DNA from 2 places in the Pseudarthrobacter sp. S6 genome. Region 1 is predicted to be linked to the other one. Evidence: predicted binding sites of a transcription regulator. Region 1 holds the regulator's gene; the other holds the start of a gene.

Region 1 (7,941 bases):
TCGCTCGACTGGAAGGCTGACGGCGAGCAGGTGGCCGACCTGGTCAAGGTGGACATCATGCTCCAGGGCGAACAGGTGGATGCCTTCTCCGCCATCACGCACCGCGAGAAGGCTTATGCCTACGGTGTGATGATGACCGGCAAATTGCGCGAGCTTATTCCCCGCCAGCAGTTCGAAGTACCCATCCAGGCTGCCATCGGCTCCAGGATCATCGCCCGGGAAAGCATCCGCGCCATCCGCAAGGACGTTCTGGCCAAGTGCTACGGCGGCGACATTTCCCGTAAGCGCAAGCTGCTGGAGAAGCAGAAGGAAGGCAAAAAGCGCATGAAGATGGTGGGCCGTGTTGAGGTTCCCCAGGAAGCCTTTATCGCTGCGTTGACCACTGACGAGTCCAAGGACAAGGCCAAGAAGTAGTGATCACAGTGGCCGGCAACACCGGAGGCCCCTGCAATGCCTAGCATCCTTCCGCTCGGCGACCCGGCGCCGTCGGACGGTCTGCTGCCCGCCCAGGCAGTGGACGGTGCGGCACGCCGGGCCTTCGGACTGTACGTGCATATCCCGTTCTGCGCGGTGCGCTGCGGATACTGCGACTTCAACACCTATACGGCCACCGAGCTGGGCGGCGGAGCGTCGCAGGACGCCTACGCCAGCACGGCTGTGTCCGAAGTCGACTTTGCCGCCACCGCCCTGCGGGACTCCGGTCTGCCGGACCGTCCGCTGAGTACAGTCTTCTTTGGCGGTGGCACTCCTACGCTGCTCCCCGCGGAAGACCTCGCCCGGATCCTGACTGCCGCCGTCGGGCACTGGGGCCTGGAACCCGGCGCCGAAGTGACCACCGAAGCAAACCCGGACTCGGTCACCCCCGCATCACTGCAGGTGCTGGCCGACGCCGGTTTCACCCGGGTGTCCTTTGGCATGCAGTCCGCGGTACCCCATGTCCTGAAGGTCCTGGACCGCACGCACACGCCCAGCCGTGTGCCGCAGGTGGTCCAGTGGGCTCGGGACGCCGGACTGGCCGTGAGCCTGGATCTTATTTACGGGACGCCGGGGGAGTCCCTGGCGGACTGGCGGTTCTCCCTGGAGACGGCGCTGTCCTATCAGCCTGACCACATCAGTGCCTACGCGCTGATCGTGGAGGACGGCACCAAGCTGGCCGCCCAGATCCGCCGTGGTGAAGTCCCTGGAATCGACGACGACGACCACGCCGACAAGTACGAACTCGCCGACGAACTGATCGGCGCGGCGGGCCTCAGCTGGTATGAGGTCAGTAACTGGTCCCGGACGCCGGAGCAGGCATGTCGGCATAACCTGGCGTACTGGCGGGGGGACGACTGGTGGGGCATCGGACCCGGTGCACACTCACACGTCGGCGGAGTGCGGTGGTGGAACGTCAAGCACCCCACGGCCTACGCCGGACGGCTCGCGCAGGGGCTGTCACCGGCCGCCGGGCGGGAAACGCTCGACGCCGAAACCCGTGATGTGGAGCGCGTGATGCTTGAGGCCCGGCTCGTGTCGGGGCTGGCAACGTCAACGTTGGGTGAACACGGCCGGCACGCCGTGGCCGGGCTCATCGCGGACGGCCTGGTGGAGCCGCCGGCAGCCTTCCACGGCACGCTGGTTTTGACCCTGAAGGGGCGCCTGTTGGCCGACGCCGTGGTCCGCAGGATCCTGCCGGACTAACAGTGGTGGGCCCACGCCCGCAGGGTTCCCTGGCCGAGCCTGCGAGCTTAGCGCGGCGGTCCCTTCCCAACACTCGCAAGCTCGCGTCGGGGCCCTCGGGACGCCGCTTAGCGGGTGGGGACTACTTGATCCAGCGCAGGTTGTACTGGTAGCGGTGCGGCTGGCCCTTGTTGACATGGATGCCTGCGGCCACCGAGAAGCAGGTCAGGGCAATCCAGATCAGGGTGGCGATGACAGCGAAGATGTTTCCCACCACCGGAATAAACACCAGGACATTGGCCACCAGCGCAGCAATGGTGGGCGGCAGGCTGAAGTTCAGTGCTTCCTTGGATTCCTGGGCGGTAAACGGCCCGCGCTCACGGAAAATCAGGTAGATCAGCAGGGACGGAACACAGCCGAGAATCCCGCCGAAGTGCGCCAGCGTGGCCCACTGGCGGTCTTCGCTGGCCGTCAGCGGCAGCGCATTTGCCGGAACGCCCTGGTACTCGGAACGGCCCTGGCCGCCGTGATCGTCCCGGTGCTCGCGTGCGTTTTGTGCCACGGTTTTCTTCCTTCGAAAGTGCAATGGTGCTGGGTTGGAGAGTGCCGGACTGAAAGCAACTGCAGCGCCCGCAGTACCAAGAATACTGGTTCGGCCACCAAATGCCGCCGCGCGGAGCCGGATCCGGCGTTAAGGCACTGTCAGGAAGTCGATGACTTCCTCCACCCGCCCGAGCAGTGACGCCTCCAGGTCCGCATAGCTGCGGACTGCGCCCAGCAGCCTTTGCCAGCCAAGCCCGATATCTTCCTTCGTGGAGTGCGGCCAGCCGAATGCTGTCAGGATGCCGGTCTTCCAGTCCTGCCCGCGCGGCACCACCGGCCACTGTTCGAGGCCCAGGACCGCGGGCCGGATGGCTTGCCACACGTCAACGTAAGGATGACCGACGATAAGAACGTTGCCGGCAGCGCCGGGGGAAGCCAATACGGCGGCAGCGATGCGCGACTCCTTCGAACCCGGCACCAGGTGGTCCACCAGGACCCCCAGCCGGCGGCCGGGACCGGGACCGAACGCGGCCACCGCCCCGGCGAGGTCATCAATGCCATGCAAAGGTTCGACGACGATGCCCTCAACGCGGAGATCGTCACCCCAGACCTTCTCCACCAGTTCGGCGTCGTGCTTTCCTTCCACCCAGATTCTGCTCGCCTTGGCCACTTGGGCACGCTGGCCGGCCACGCGGACTGAGCCGGACGCCGTCCGGCCGGCCACCACGGGGGCGGCCTGCCTGGGCGCCGGGGGAACGAGCCGGATGGGCTGCCCCTCCAGGAGGAACCCGAAGCCGAGTCGGAAGGACCGGGACTTTCCTCGCCGGTCTTCGAGGGCCACCACATGCATGCCGCCGGACTTCTCCACCCGGGTCACCGCTCCCACCCAGCCGGACTGGACATCTTCAAGGACCATGCCGCGCGCCACGGGAACCTCAGGAAGTTCGCTCCTGACGGGCGCGGTGATCTCCTGCGGACCCCAGTTCTGGTAGTGCATGGATTGATTCCGCCTCGCCGCTAGATCCTGGCCCGGAATTTCGCCCGGAGCGGTACCAATGCTAACAACGGGGTGACTCATATTAGACTGTTAGCACTTAGGCATGTCGAGTGCTAACCCCGCAGCGATCACGGATGGAGGTGGAGTATGAGCGAGCCGCGCAAACTCGAAGTACTGCGCGCCATCGTGGAGGACTATGTGCACTCCCGCGAGCCAGTGGGTTCCAAAGCGCTCGTGGAACGCCACCACCTTGGCGTGTCCAGCGCCACCATCCGCAACGACATGGCGGCTTTGGAAGACGACGGCCTGATCACCGCCCCGCACACGAGCGCAGGAAGGATTCCCACAGACAAAGGCTACCGGCTGTTTGTGGACCAGATTTCAGCGGTAAAGCCGCTTTCCCAGGCGGAACGGCGGGCAATCCAGGCGCTGCTGGAGGGTGCAGACGATCTGGATGACGTCCTGGACAGAACCGTCAGGATGCTGTCGCAGCTGACCAACCAGGTCGCCGTCGTGCAGTATCCGCATCTGAGCCGCGCCACCATCCGCCACATCGAATTCGTCCTGCTTGCGCCGCAGCAGGTACTCGTGGTCCTCATCGCCACCACCGGCAAGGTAGAACAGCGTGTGATCGACGTAGGCCTGGACCTTGGCGACGACGCCGTCGCGGCGTTGCGGGCACACTTCCTCGGATCCCTCGCGGGCATCTCGCTGAGCCGACTGGCGCCCTCGCTGCCGGGGGTCGTTTCGTCCGTCAGCCCGGGCCAGCGTGCGGCGGCCCAGGCATTGGCCCACGGGCTGGAAACGCTCGCCCACAACACCCGCGAGGAACGCATGGTCATGGCCGGAACAGCAAACCTCGCCCGCTCCAATGTGGATTTTCCGCTCAGTATCGGACCAGTCCTCGAAGCCCTCGAGGAGCAGGTTGTCTTGCTGCGCCTCTTAGGCGACATGGCGCAGGATCCGAGGGGGGTGGCAGTCAGTATCGGGCGTGAAAACCCGTACGACGGGCTCGCGGAAGCCTCCGTGGTGGCCACGGGCTACGGACCAGACAGCACCGCCAAGATCGGTGTGCTGGGCCCCACCCGGATGGATTATCCCACCACCATGGCCGCCGTCAGGGCAGTAGCCCGTTACCTTTCAAGAATTCTGGGTCCGTAACAGTACTACGGTCCAGGCACGAAGAGCAGTGCCGGCAGCCCGCCTGCCGGCAGTACAACAAGGAAGAGATACGAACTTTGAGCAGCCACTACGACGTCCTCGGAGTCTCGCCGGAAGCCACCGGGGAAGAGATCAAGAAGGCCTACCGCAAGCTGGCCCGCACTCTTCACCCGGATGTAAACCCCGGGGATGATGCTTCGGACCGCTTCAAGGCCGTGACCCACGCCTACGAGGTACTTTCGGACCCGCAGAAGCGCCGGATCTATGACACCACCGGCAACGAGAACGGAACCGACAACGGGTTCGGCGGCGGCGGATACTCCGGCCAGGGCTTCGCGTTCCAGGATATCTTCGACACGTTCTTCGGCGCGGGCGGCTCCTCCGGCCCCGCGTCCCGGGTCCGCCGCGGCCAGGACGCACTGATCAGTGTCCGGATCGAACTGCGCGATGCCGTGTTCGGCGTCAACCGGAAACTCGAAGTGGACACCGCGGTCACCTGCCCCACCTGCAACGGGTCATGCTGCCGCGAAGGCAGCCACCCTGTCCGCTGCGATATCTGCGGCGGCAGCGGCCAGGTTCAGCGTGCGGTGCGCTCCATCCTGGGCCAGGTCATGACGGCGGCCCCGTGCGGCAGCTGCGAGGGGTTCGGGACGGTTATCAAGGACCCTTGCAACGAATGCAGCGGACAGGGCCGCATCCGCAGCCGGCGGTCCCTGACCATCAAGGTGCCCGCCGGAGTTGCCACAGGCACGCGGATCCAGCTCTCCGGGCAAGGCGAAGCAGGCCCGGCCGGAGGACCATCCGGGGACCTCTATGTGGAACTACGGGTCAACAACGACGCCACCTACGCCCGCGACGGCGACGACCTGCACGCAACGCTGCACATTCCGATGACAGCCGCCGCCCTGGGCACCGAGCTGTCACTGGAAACCTTTGACGGACTGCAGGAGATCGACGTCAAGGCAGGCACGCAGTCAGGGGAGATCATCACGCTCCGCGGACTCGGCGTGACGCACCTGCGCGGTTACGGCCGCGGGGATCTGATGGTCCATCTGCAGGTTGAGACGCCAGCCAAGCTGGATGCTGCGCAGGAGGACCTCCTGCGGCAGCTGGCGAAGCTTCGGGGCGAGCAGTTCACGGAAGGCAAACTGGCAGCCAGCGGCGGCGTCTTTGCCAAGCTGCGGGACCGGTTCGGTAACCTGTAGCGGTGAGCAATCCCGTTTTCTTCAGCGGTGCCGGGTCGCTCGACGAGCTGGTGCCCGGTGCCCGATTTGTCCTTCAAGGGCCGGAGGCACGCCACGCCGTGACCGTGAAACGGCTATCTCCTGGAGAGTCCGTGGACCTTGCCGACGGCGCCGGAAAACGGCTGACGGGAACTGTTGTCTCGGCGTCGCCTGCAGAGCTTACCGTGCAATGCTCCGCCGTCTCCGTGGAGGACCGGCACGACATCCGGCTGGTGCTGGTGCAGGCCCTCGCCAAGGGGGACCGCGACGAACTGGCCGTGGAAACGGCAACCGAACTCGGGATTGACGCCGTAATTCCCTGGCAGTCCGAGCGCTCAATCGTCCGCTGGAAGGGCGAGCGTGCGGCCAAGGCCCACGCGAAATGGCAGTCCGTGGTCACGGCGGCCGCCAAGCAGGCACGCCGCGCCTGGATCCCCGAGGTGCGCGCCGCCGTCGAAACGGCAGGCCTTGTGGCAGCAGTGGCGGCAGCGGATCTGGCCGTAATCCTGCACGAAGATGCTGTCCGGCCGCTCCGGTCCGTCCTGGAATCATGGCAGGGTGCCCAGGGTGCCCAGGGTGCCCAGGGTGACGCCGGAGCCCAGGAAATTCTGCTCATCGTTGGCCCGGAAGGCGGAATCAGTCCCCGCGAAGTCACCCGGCTTTGCGACGCCGGCGCCATGACGGCCCTCCTGGGACACCACGTCCTCAGGTCATCCACGGCCGGACCGGCGGCGGTTGTCCTGGCGAGCGATGTCCTGGGACGCTGGACAGCGCCGGTCTCCTGAAGCGGCCTGCTACCGGACGCTGAAGTTCCGCGTGTCCAGATTCAGCTCCTGGCTGCTGCCGGCCGTCTCCACCTGCGAAACACGGAGCTCATAGTTCCCGGCGGACAGGCTCAGCGCAAGCGTGAACACTCCTGCCTGTGCCGCTTCGGCCGCTGCAGTGCTCTCCCCCGTGAGGTAGGGCGTCTTGTTCCCGTTCGCTTCGGCCCGCAGGATCTGCCAGCGAAGTTTACCGCCCGGAACCGTGCTGCGGCCGGTGATCTTGACGCTTCCGCCTGCAAGGTCTGTCCCTTCCTGCGGATCGATGATCCAGACAGGCGCCACCATTCCGGCAGCCCGGGACATGGGGTCGCCAAGCTGGACGTGGTTGAAGGCAATGTAGTCGGTGTGGCTATCCACCAGGATCCTGACCTGGATCTGCTGTCCGGAATCGATCAGGCCGGAACTCGCGGCCGCCGCCGTAGCGGTAAAGACCAGCTGCTGGATAGCGCGGCCGGCCATGTCAGCGTCGAGATTGCTGTTAAAGGCATCCTCCGAGACGTCGACGGTAATGACGTTCTTGCCGGAGATGGAGGAGGCGAGTTTCTCGGGATTCTGCCAGGGCGTGAAGAAATCCGGGTCAAGCGGCTTCTCCGACATCATGGCCCGCAGGGCGCGTGTCACGGGATTCTCCTGCTCCGGCACGTCCCGGAACTCCCGGTACAGGAACACGTTGTTGTTGCTTCGGCCAATCCAGTAGACGGGTGCCTTGTTGGAAGACTGTGTGGTTTCCAGGGGCGCGCTGGTGGAGGGGCCCCCGGGTGAGCCGGTGGCCGCCTGGCTGGGGTTTGCCGTCGGGGTGGTCCCGGGATTGGGCTCCGCGATGCAACCGGTGAGAAGGAGGAATGCTGCCAGTAGACCCAGGAGGCGTTGCGGACGGAAGCGCGGTGCGGCGCGTCTGGCAGTAAGGGGGGTCGCTGTTTCCGGCACTCTCGTGGCCTGTCCTTTCCCGGCTGTGAAATGGTGAGGCCTGGGCCCCGTGAGCCGGTCCCCGGACGGCTGTGATTTCCAGCATGGCATAGCCGGTTCTGCCAAAAGCACCAAATTCCGGCTGCCGGCGTAACTGCAACGGGAACGATACGCGCCTGATATGAAGTTGATACCTAATGACAGCAACCGTCCCGCAGCACGGCGGTGACGGGCACCCGTCCCGGCGACCGCCGGGCGCTGCCGGGAGGTGCCGGGAGGTGCCTCCTAGCGTAAGATGGAAGGACTCCGCTGGCTCCTGCGTGCTCGGCAACAGCCCCGCCCACACAGCAGCCGGCGGCACTTTAAGTTTCGAACTGGAGGAGACCACAGGCCTGCGGGCCAGCACCATGACTGAATCAGCGAACGGAAAGCGCCGGCTCAATACTGACGGCGCCGCCGCAGAATTCCCCCATTCACTTCCTGGTGTCCGGACGGAGGTGGTTCTCTTTGACAACTCCGACCAGATGGTCCAATCCCTCGGCAGCCATGACGAGGCCCTGCGTTACATCGAAGAGCAGTTCCCGTCGGTTAACTTCCACGTTCGTGGAAACGAGCTATCCATCAGCGG
Region 2 (7,941 bases), 1.3 Mb from region 1:
AGCACTGCCTTGGCGCCGCCGCCCATGCCGATGTCCCCGGCTGCGGTGAAGTGAACAGACCTCGAGTCGGAGTCAGGCTGTTCTTCGGAGGCTGGCTGCTCCTGCGGCTGCACGGGTGGGCCCTCCGGCGCCGCTTGGCACGCCGAAGCCCGCAAGGTAGATGAGGGTGGCCCAGGACAGGGCCGCCCAGATCCGGGCCGGGGCGGATGCTGACCGGGCGACCATTGGCGCGAACACTGCTGTTTTGACCACTGCGCGGCAGAAGGTAAACACCCGGCGGAGGAATCGCCTGGTCGTAGCATTCATGACGGCTCCCCGGGACGCTCGAACGGCGTAACCGAAAGCCCGATCAGCAGCTGCCGGAGGGCCATTTACGGTGAGTCTAGGCCTGTGTGGTGCGCCGGACAAGATTTGGACCATTTGTTGGGCGATTGGTCAGAGTCCGCTAAGTGCTGGCTACGGGTCAGACCTTCCCTACGGGGAGCTTCTTTTCGGCCTGGAAGTCGTCCTCCACCCGGCCCTGGGCCCAGTAGCCGGACAGCGAAACCTGGTTCCGTTCCAGGCCGCGCTGGACGAAAAACACGTCCCGCAGGCCCTTCATGTAGCCGCGCTCGCCGTGGGCAAAAACGTCAACCCGGCCGGCAGGCCATTCGGCGCCGGCCACCGCTGAGACCAGAAGGTCCCCGACGCCGGCCGGTGCGCCGTTGCGGCGTAGCCAGGTCACCTGAACCCCGGCAGGGGACGCGACGGACTGGATGTCGGCATCGCTGTCCACCTCGATAAATGCCAGGCCGGCCGCTTCAGCAGGCAACGATTCAATGGCGGCGGCGATCGCAGGAAGTGCGGCCTCATCGCCGGCAAAGAGGTACCAGTCCGCGTCAGGCGCCGGGTTGTAGGCGCCGCCCGGCCCGGTGAAGGTGATGGTGTCGCCGGGCTTGGCAGCAGCCGCCCACGGACCCGCCAGCCCCTCGGCGCCGTGGATCACAAAGTCGATGGCAAGTTCCTGCGCCTCGGTGTCCACCCAGCGGACCGTGTAGGTGCGGGTGAAGGGCCACTGCTCGCGGGGCATGGTTTCGCGGATGGTCCACAAGTCCAGGGGCTGGGCATAGTTAATGTGGGGCTGCGGGAAGACAATCTTGACGTAGCGGTCCACGAAGCTGTTGTTCACGTAGGCGGCGAAACCCTTGCCGCCGGCCACGATCCTGACCATGTGGGGCGAGAGTTCTTCCCGCCGAATGACCGTGAGACCGATCTGCGGACGTGTATTTTTTGTGGCGCTGGTGACGGCCGGAACAGTGCTCATAAGGTAACCCTAAGCTAGGGGACCGGAGGGAGTGCCCAGGTTACGCCAGGGCAGCCCTGGTCCTGCAGCAGCTGGTTGATGGTGCTGAAGGGCCTGGAGCCGAAGAATCCGCGCGACGCAGACAAGGGGCTGGGGTGTGCGCTGGACACGACCGCCGCGCCTGGCAGGAGGGGCCGGACGCTCTCCGCGTCCTTGCCCCACAGCACCGCCACCAGCGGCGCCGGGCCGCCGTCGGACGTCTGCCGGCCGGCAACCGCGGTGACAGCCGCCGTCGTGATGGCCTCCCAGCCTTTGCCCCGGTGGGAGCCGGCAGCCCCTGCCCGGACGCTCATGACCCGGTTCAGCAGCAGGACCCCTTGGCTGGCCCAGGCGGACAGGTCACCGTGGACGCGCGCGGGAAGGCCAAGATCGGCCTCCAGTTCGCGGTAGATATTCGCCAGGCTCCGCGGGATGGGCCGGGTCCGCCCGTCAACGGCGAAGGACAGGCCGATCGCATGGCCCGGCGTCGGGTAGGGGTCCTGGCCCATTACCAGGACTTTCACGCTGGCCAGCGGCTGCCGGAAGGCGCGCAGAACGTTCGACGGCGCTGGTAGCACGTGGTGCCCCGCGGCAACTTCGGTCGCCAGGAAGTTCAGGACGCCACGCAGTTCACCCTCAACGGGGCCCAGCGTCTCCGCCCAGTCGGCCGCCATCAGCGCACTGAGCGGCAAAACGGCCATCTCGGCAAAGCCGACGGGCTCGGCCGGGTCTGCCGTCAGTTCGAACAGCGCGTCAGAATCAAACACGCTCCCATTCTCGCAGGGTTACCGGCCACTGCAGCCGGGGCGCAAATGACATCGGTGTTATTTACGCCGTAACATGGGGAGCAGATTTTGAAACTTAACCGGTGATTCAGCAAGACCAGCGAAGGGGTGTTCCGTGGCGGAACCTGCTCGGGAGCGCGTGCCGGAGCCTGAGAAGCGCGGCTCTTTGCTGGCGGATTTTACCCTCCGTGACTCTCCCCTGAGCGAGCGCGACCAGCAGATGCTGGCACTGGAGCGGCAGTGGTGGAAATACGCGGGGGCCAAGGAACAGGCCATCAGGGAGCTGTTCGACCTGTCCGCGACCCACTACTACCAGCTGCTCAACGCCCTTATTGACACCGAGGCAGCATTGGCCCACGACCCCATGCTGGTCAAGAGATTGCGTAGACTACGTACGTCGCGTCACCGGGCACGCACTGCACGACGCCTGGGTTCCGACGCCTGACCACGCTCGTGCTGAGCCATCAGCAGCAATCAACAAGGACGTCTCCCCACCATGACCAAATACGCTCGGGATGAATTCGACAAGGTTCCGGAGTCCGCCTCGCGGCAGGGCGTCCACCGTGCGGCCTCGGCGCCGGCCCGCCGCAAGCTGTGGCCCATCCTTGCTGTGGGGATTGTTGCATTGGCCATCGGAATGGTCTCCTTCCTGATCCTTCCCAAGCTCGGGTTTACCCAGGCCGGCAGCGAAGCCTCAACCAGCCTGGAATCAACCGCGGCACCCGAGGCAAGCGCTGCACCGTCCGTCACCGCTGAATCTTCCGCGGACCCGGAGCCCTCGAAGAGCCCGGACGCAGAGCCCAGCGCTTCGCCCAGTAACGTCCCCTCCGCAGCTGTGCTGGACAAGACCCAGGGCGTTGCCATCTACAACGCGGCAGGTACGGCCGGGCTCGCCGGACGCATCAGCTCGATGGTCCAGGCCGATGGCTGGACCCTGGGTCAGGTGGGAAACTGGGGCGGCGCTCCGCAAAAGACATCCGCAATCTTCTATGCAGGCCCGGCGCAGAAAGCCAACGCAGAAGCACTCTCGAAACTCCTGAACGTCCCCACGCTGGTGGAGACCCAGGAATTCCAGGTGCCGTTGGTTGTTGTCCTGGGGCCGGGCTACAAGTGATGCCGCGCGGTCACGCCTGAATAACTTTTGGGCACCGGAGCGGCCGTGTGGCTCGGCCCGCCGGATGGCTTGTCGCTAGAGTGATTTCAGGCTTCGGTCCGTAACAAGCGGCACACTTCCGACGGGGACCGACGGCACGACGGAAAAGAGCGGACATCATGGCATTGGGAACGGTTAAGTGGTTCAACGCCGAAAAGGGCTACGGCTTTATTACGGTGGACGGCTCCGGGGACGATGTCTTTGTGCACTGGTCGGCCATTGAGGGCGAAGGTTACCGGGCCTTGGATGAGGGCCAGCGCGTCGAGCTTGAGGTCGGCGAAGGCGAGAAAGGCCCGCAGGCAGAAAACGTCCGGCCCGCTCAGTGATCTCCCGCAGCTTGCGCGCAACAATCGTCCGCACAACTACAGGGGCGGCACTCCTGCTGGCCTTGGCCGGCTGCGCCGGGGCAGGCGGCAACGCCCGGGTTGAATCGGCTGAAGCATCCGGTGACGGCACGCTGCGGATCGGGCTGATTCAGGACAGCACAGGGAAACAGGCCTTCCTCAACGACTCGGAGCTCGCTGCGGCCCAACTCGCCGTCAAGGAAATCAATGCGGCCGGCGGCCACAAGGGCAGGCCTGTTGATCTCGTGGTGGGCACCGGCGAGGGCGCCGACGCCCAGGCCAGGAACCTGGCCTCAGTCAAAGTTGATGCGGTGATCGGACCGACCGATTCGAGCCACGCCGCCGCCGCCATCGACGTCCTCTCAGCTGCGGGCGTCACGCTCGTCTCGCCGGCCAACTCCGCTGCCGGCCTGTCCCGCTACAAAAGCGGCGGCTATTACTTCAGGACGGCGGCAGCGGACGTTGCCCAGGCATCGGTGCTGGTGAAACTGGCCAAGGACGGCGGCGCCAAGAGCCTTGCCGTGGTCCACCAGGACTCGAGCTACGGAAAAGATGTAGCTGCCGCGGTGGCCGGCGCCGCCAAGAACACCGGACTGGTCACCGTCTCCACCACCGCCTTCAAGCCCGGCGACGCCAGGAACGCGGCAGCCGCTGCCAAGGCCGCCACGCCTGACGCGGTGGTGCTGATCGCCAGGGACGACGCCCATGGTGCCCTCGCAGAGCTCAACAACGCAGGGCTCTCGGGCAAGAGCATCATCCTGAGCGACGGCGCCTTCGCCCAGTACGGTTCGGGGCTGGGATCCAAGGCCCTCGACGGTGCCCGTGCAGTGGCACCGGGTCTGTTGCCGTCCGCGGACTTCCAAGCCCGTCTTGTGGCGGTCAACCCTGCGCTGAAAGACCTTTCGTTCGCCGCAGAGACCTACGACGCCGTGAATCTCGCCGCCTTGGCCGCAGCGAAGGCCGACGACGATGCCGGCCGCTCCATTGCCGCGAACCTGATCGCCGTCTCCGGCGGGACAGCAGGCGGGCAGCCCGCCGCGCAGGCCTCTGGCCCGGCCGCCAAGCCATGCCTGTCCTACACCGATTGCCTCGCGGTCCTGAAGACCGGGGCGGGCATTAATTACGACGGCGAATCGGGGCCGGTTGCCTTCGACACCAACGGTGATATCACCACGGCCAACTACATGGTGTTCACTTACGGCGCAGACAACAGGGCGGTGCTCACCGGCCGTGAGGCTGCAGGCCGGGTCGCAGGCTGATCGCCGGTGGCGAACGGGCCGCCTGGACGGCGCGATTTGCGGGGCCTTTCGCTTGCACTCTCACCTAGGGAGTGCTAATTATTGAGTTAGCACTCTTACGTATCGACTGCTAAAGCAACGTCCGGTTTTCCGGCATCGGAGCTTGGCGGCGGTCGTGGAGCGAGAGAAATACCTAGCTGGAGTGAGATCCCCAGCCACGGCATACAGAGGCCGCCGGTGAAGGATCGTCCGTCGCGGGCACTGCAGTGAGGTTCATTCTTAACGACTGTCCCGAAAGGACTACTGCCGTTATGGCCAAGATCATTGCATTTGATGAAGAGGCACGCCGCGGCCTTGAGCGGGGCCTGAACATCCTCGCCGACGCCGTCAAGGTCACCCTCGGCCCGCGTGGACGCAACGTCGTCCTCGAAAAGAAGTGGGGCGCCCCCACGATCACCAACGATGGTGTTTCCATCGCCAAGGAGATCGAGCTGGACGACCCTTACGAAAAGATCGGCGCCGAGCTGGTCAAGGAAGTTGCCAAGAAGACGGACGACGTCGCTGGCGACGGCACCACCACGGCTACCGTGCTGGCGCAGGCTCTGGTCAAGGAAGGCCTGCGCAACGTCGCGGCCGGCGCTGACCCGCTGTCCCTCAAGCGCGGTATCGAAAAAGCTGTAGCGGCCGTCACGGTTGAGCTGCTGGCCTCCGCCAAGGAAATCGAAACCAAGGAAGAGATTGCGGCTACCGCCTCCATCTCCGCCGGTGACGACGAAATTGGCGCCCTGATCGCTGAAGCCCTCGACAAGGTGGGCAAAGAAGGCGTCATCACCGTCGAGGAGTCCAACACCTTCGGCCTGGAGCTCGAGCTCACCGAAGGCATGCGCTTCGACAAGGGTTACATCTCCGCTTACTTCGTTACCGATACTGAGCGCCAGGAAACGGTCCTTGAGGACCCGTACATCCTGATCGTCAACTCGAAGATCTCCAACGTCAAGGAACTGGTCGCTGTCCTGGAAAAGGTCATGCAGTCCAACAAGCCGTTGCTGATCATTGCCGAGGACATCGAGGGCGAGGCCCTGGCCACCCTGATCGTCAACAAGATCCGTGGCACCTTCAAGTCCGTTGCCGTCAAGGCTCCGGGCTTCGGCGACCGTCGCAAGGCCCAACTGGCCGACATCGCTGTACTCACCGGTGGCCAGGTCATCGCTGAGGAAGTCGGACTCAAGCTGGAGACCGCCGGACTGGAACTCCTGGGACGCGCCCGCAAGGTTGTTGTTACCAAGGACGAGACCACCATCGTTGAAGGTGCCGGCGACGCCGACCAGATCGCTGGCCGCGTTTCCCAGATCCGTGCCGAGATCGAAAACTCCGATTCGGACTACGACCGCGAGAAGCTGCAGGAACGCCTGGCCAAGCTGGCCGGCGGCGTTGCAGTCATCAAGGCCGGTGCCGCAACCGAAGTTGAGCTGAAGGAACGCAAGCACCGCATTGAGGACGCTGTCCGCAATGCGAAGGCTGCTGTTGAAGAAGGCATCGTCGCCGGTGGCGGCGTTGCACTGATTCAGGCCGGCGCCAAGGCGTTCGCGAACCTGAACCTGACAGGTGACGAAGCAACCGGTGCGAACATCGTCCGCGTTGCCATCGACGCCCCGCTGAAGCAGATCGCCTTCAACGCCGGCCTCGAGCCTGGCGTTGTTGTCGACAAGGTCCGCGGCCTGCCTGCAGGCCACGGCCTGAACGCAGCAACCGGCGAATACGTCGACCTGCTGGCTGCCGGCATCAACGACCCGGTCAAGGTAACCCGCTCTGCCCTGCAGAACGCGGCTTCCATTGCTGGTCTGTTCCTCACCACCGAGGCCGTTGTGGCCGACAAGCCGGAGAAGAACGCTCCGGCCATGGGTGGCGGCGACGACATGGGCGGCATGGGCGGCTTCTAGCCCCACTTTCCCCACAGTAAGACGCACTACGGCGGTCCTCACCAAACGGTGGGGGCCGCCGTCGGCGTTAACGCCTCCCCCCAAACAGGAAGTTGCTCTATCAGATATGGTCCCTTAGAGGGCCGGTTGGCAACCAAAAGTGATAGAGCAACGGCGGCCGGTGGCCATGGCCTGTCAGGGAACTCTGGCAGGATGGTTCCGTGACAATTACTGCAGCGGCCGACGGTTCGGCTTTAGGAAATCCCGGCCCGGCCGGTTGGGCCTGGTATGTGAACGACGACTGCTGGCGCGCCGGGGGATGGCCGCACGGCACCAACAACCAGGGCGAGCTAATGGCTGTGCTGGATCTGTTCCGTGCCACCGCGCACGTCCCGGAAGAGGACCTGAGGGTTCTCTGCGACAGCCAGTACGTGATCAACTCCATCACAAAGTGGATGCCGGGGTGGAAACGCAAGGGCTGGCGGAAGGCCGACGGCAAACCTGTACTGAACGTGGAGCTGCTCAAGGAACTTGACCGGGAAATCGCCGGCCGGAAATACACCTTCGAATGGGTCAAGGGCCACGCCGGCCACGACCTCAACGAGGCAGCCGATGTCCGCGCGCGTGCCGCCGCCACGGCATACCAGCAGGGTGTGGCAGCGCGGTCAGGCCCAGGCTTCGCTGGAGCCCCGGAAGCTGTTGGCCCAGCAGTTGATAGCCGCGTTGCCGTCAGCTCCGGGGCAGGTCCTGCGCTGGCCGGCCCCGACGCCGTCACTGCAGCCGGCCTGAAGGCGGCCACCACAGCCGGTGGTGCTGGTGCCGGCCGTCAGGCCTCGTACGGCCAGGACCTCGTGAACCAAGACGCCTACGACGAGCCGGACCTCTTCAGTGAACTGGAGAGCGAATCGTTCATCCCTGCGGAGTCCGCCGGGGCTGAGATGAGCCCAGAGGCGATCGTCGAGGCCCTCGAACGCGAATTGTCGGACCCCGACATCCGTGGCGACATCGGCCGTACCGGTGTCCTCCTCCACCCTGATTTTATGGAAATCGGAACCTCGGGCAGAGTCTGGACCCGTGACGCCACGATGATGGCGCTCGAAGAGGAACCAGTGCAGCACACCGAGCTGGAGATCCTGGGTGCGGACCGCATCGGCACCAGCGCGATCCTGCTGACGTGCCGA

The links. Region 1 encodes HrcA, which represses chaperone genes, less so after heat shock. Its sites were predicted from a motif close to TTNGCACTCGNNNNNNNCGAGTGCNAA; they were not measured.
Region 2: the regulator HrcA is predicted to act here: its motif matches at 4,949-4,975, upstream of groL (chaperonin GroEL).

What each region holds. Positions count from the first base shown of each region.
Region 1 covers NZ_CP189581.1:2,258,780-2,266,720, forward strand. Annotated here, with positions in the region: gene lepA (translation elongation factor 4) at 1-414, shown strand, start outside; gene hemW (radical SAM family heme chaperone HemW) at 451-1,680, shown strand; gene ACQCS0_RS10795 (DUF4870 domain-containing protein) at 1,802-2,221, opposite strand; gene ACQCS0_RS10800 (DUF3097 domain-containing protein) at 2,351-3,199, opposite strand; gene hrcA (heat-inducible transcriptional repressor HrcA) at 3,347-4,360, shown strand; gene dnaJ (molecular chaperone DnaJ) at 4,438-5,565, shown strand; gene ACQCS0_RS10815 (16S rRNA (uracil(1498)-N(3))-methyltransferase) at 5,568-6,368, shown strand; gene ACQCS0_RS10820 (GerMN domain-containing protein) at 6,378-7,334, opposite strand; gene ACQCS0_RS10825 (PhoH family protein) at 7,721-7,941, shown strand, end outside.
Region 2 covers NZ_CP189581.1:916,637-924,577, forward strand. Annotated here, with positions in the region: gene ACQCS0_RS04490 (metallophosphoesterase) at 1-113, opposite strand, end outside; gene ACQCS0_RS04495 (siderophore-interacting protein) at 464-1,303, opposite strand; gene ACQCS0_RS04500 (uracil-DNA glycosylase) at 1,318-2,088, opposite strand; gene ACQCS0_RS04505 (DUF3263 domain-containing protein) at 2,222-2,551, shown strand; gene ACQCS0_RS04510 (LytR C-terminal domain-containing protein) at 2,603-3,220, shown strand; gene ACQCS0_RS04515 (cold-shock protein) at 3,379-3,585, shown strand; gene ACQCS0_RS04520 (ABC transporter substrate-binding protein) at 3,597-4,862, shown strand; gene groL (chaperonin GroEL) at 5,153-6,781, shown strand; gene ACQCS0_RS04530 (ribonuclease HI family protein) at 6,982-7,941, shown strand, end outside.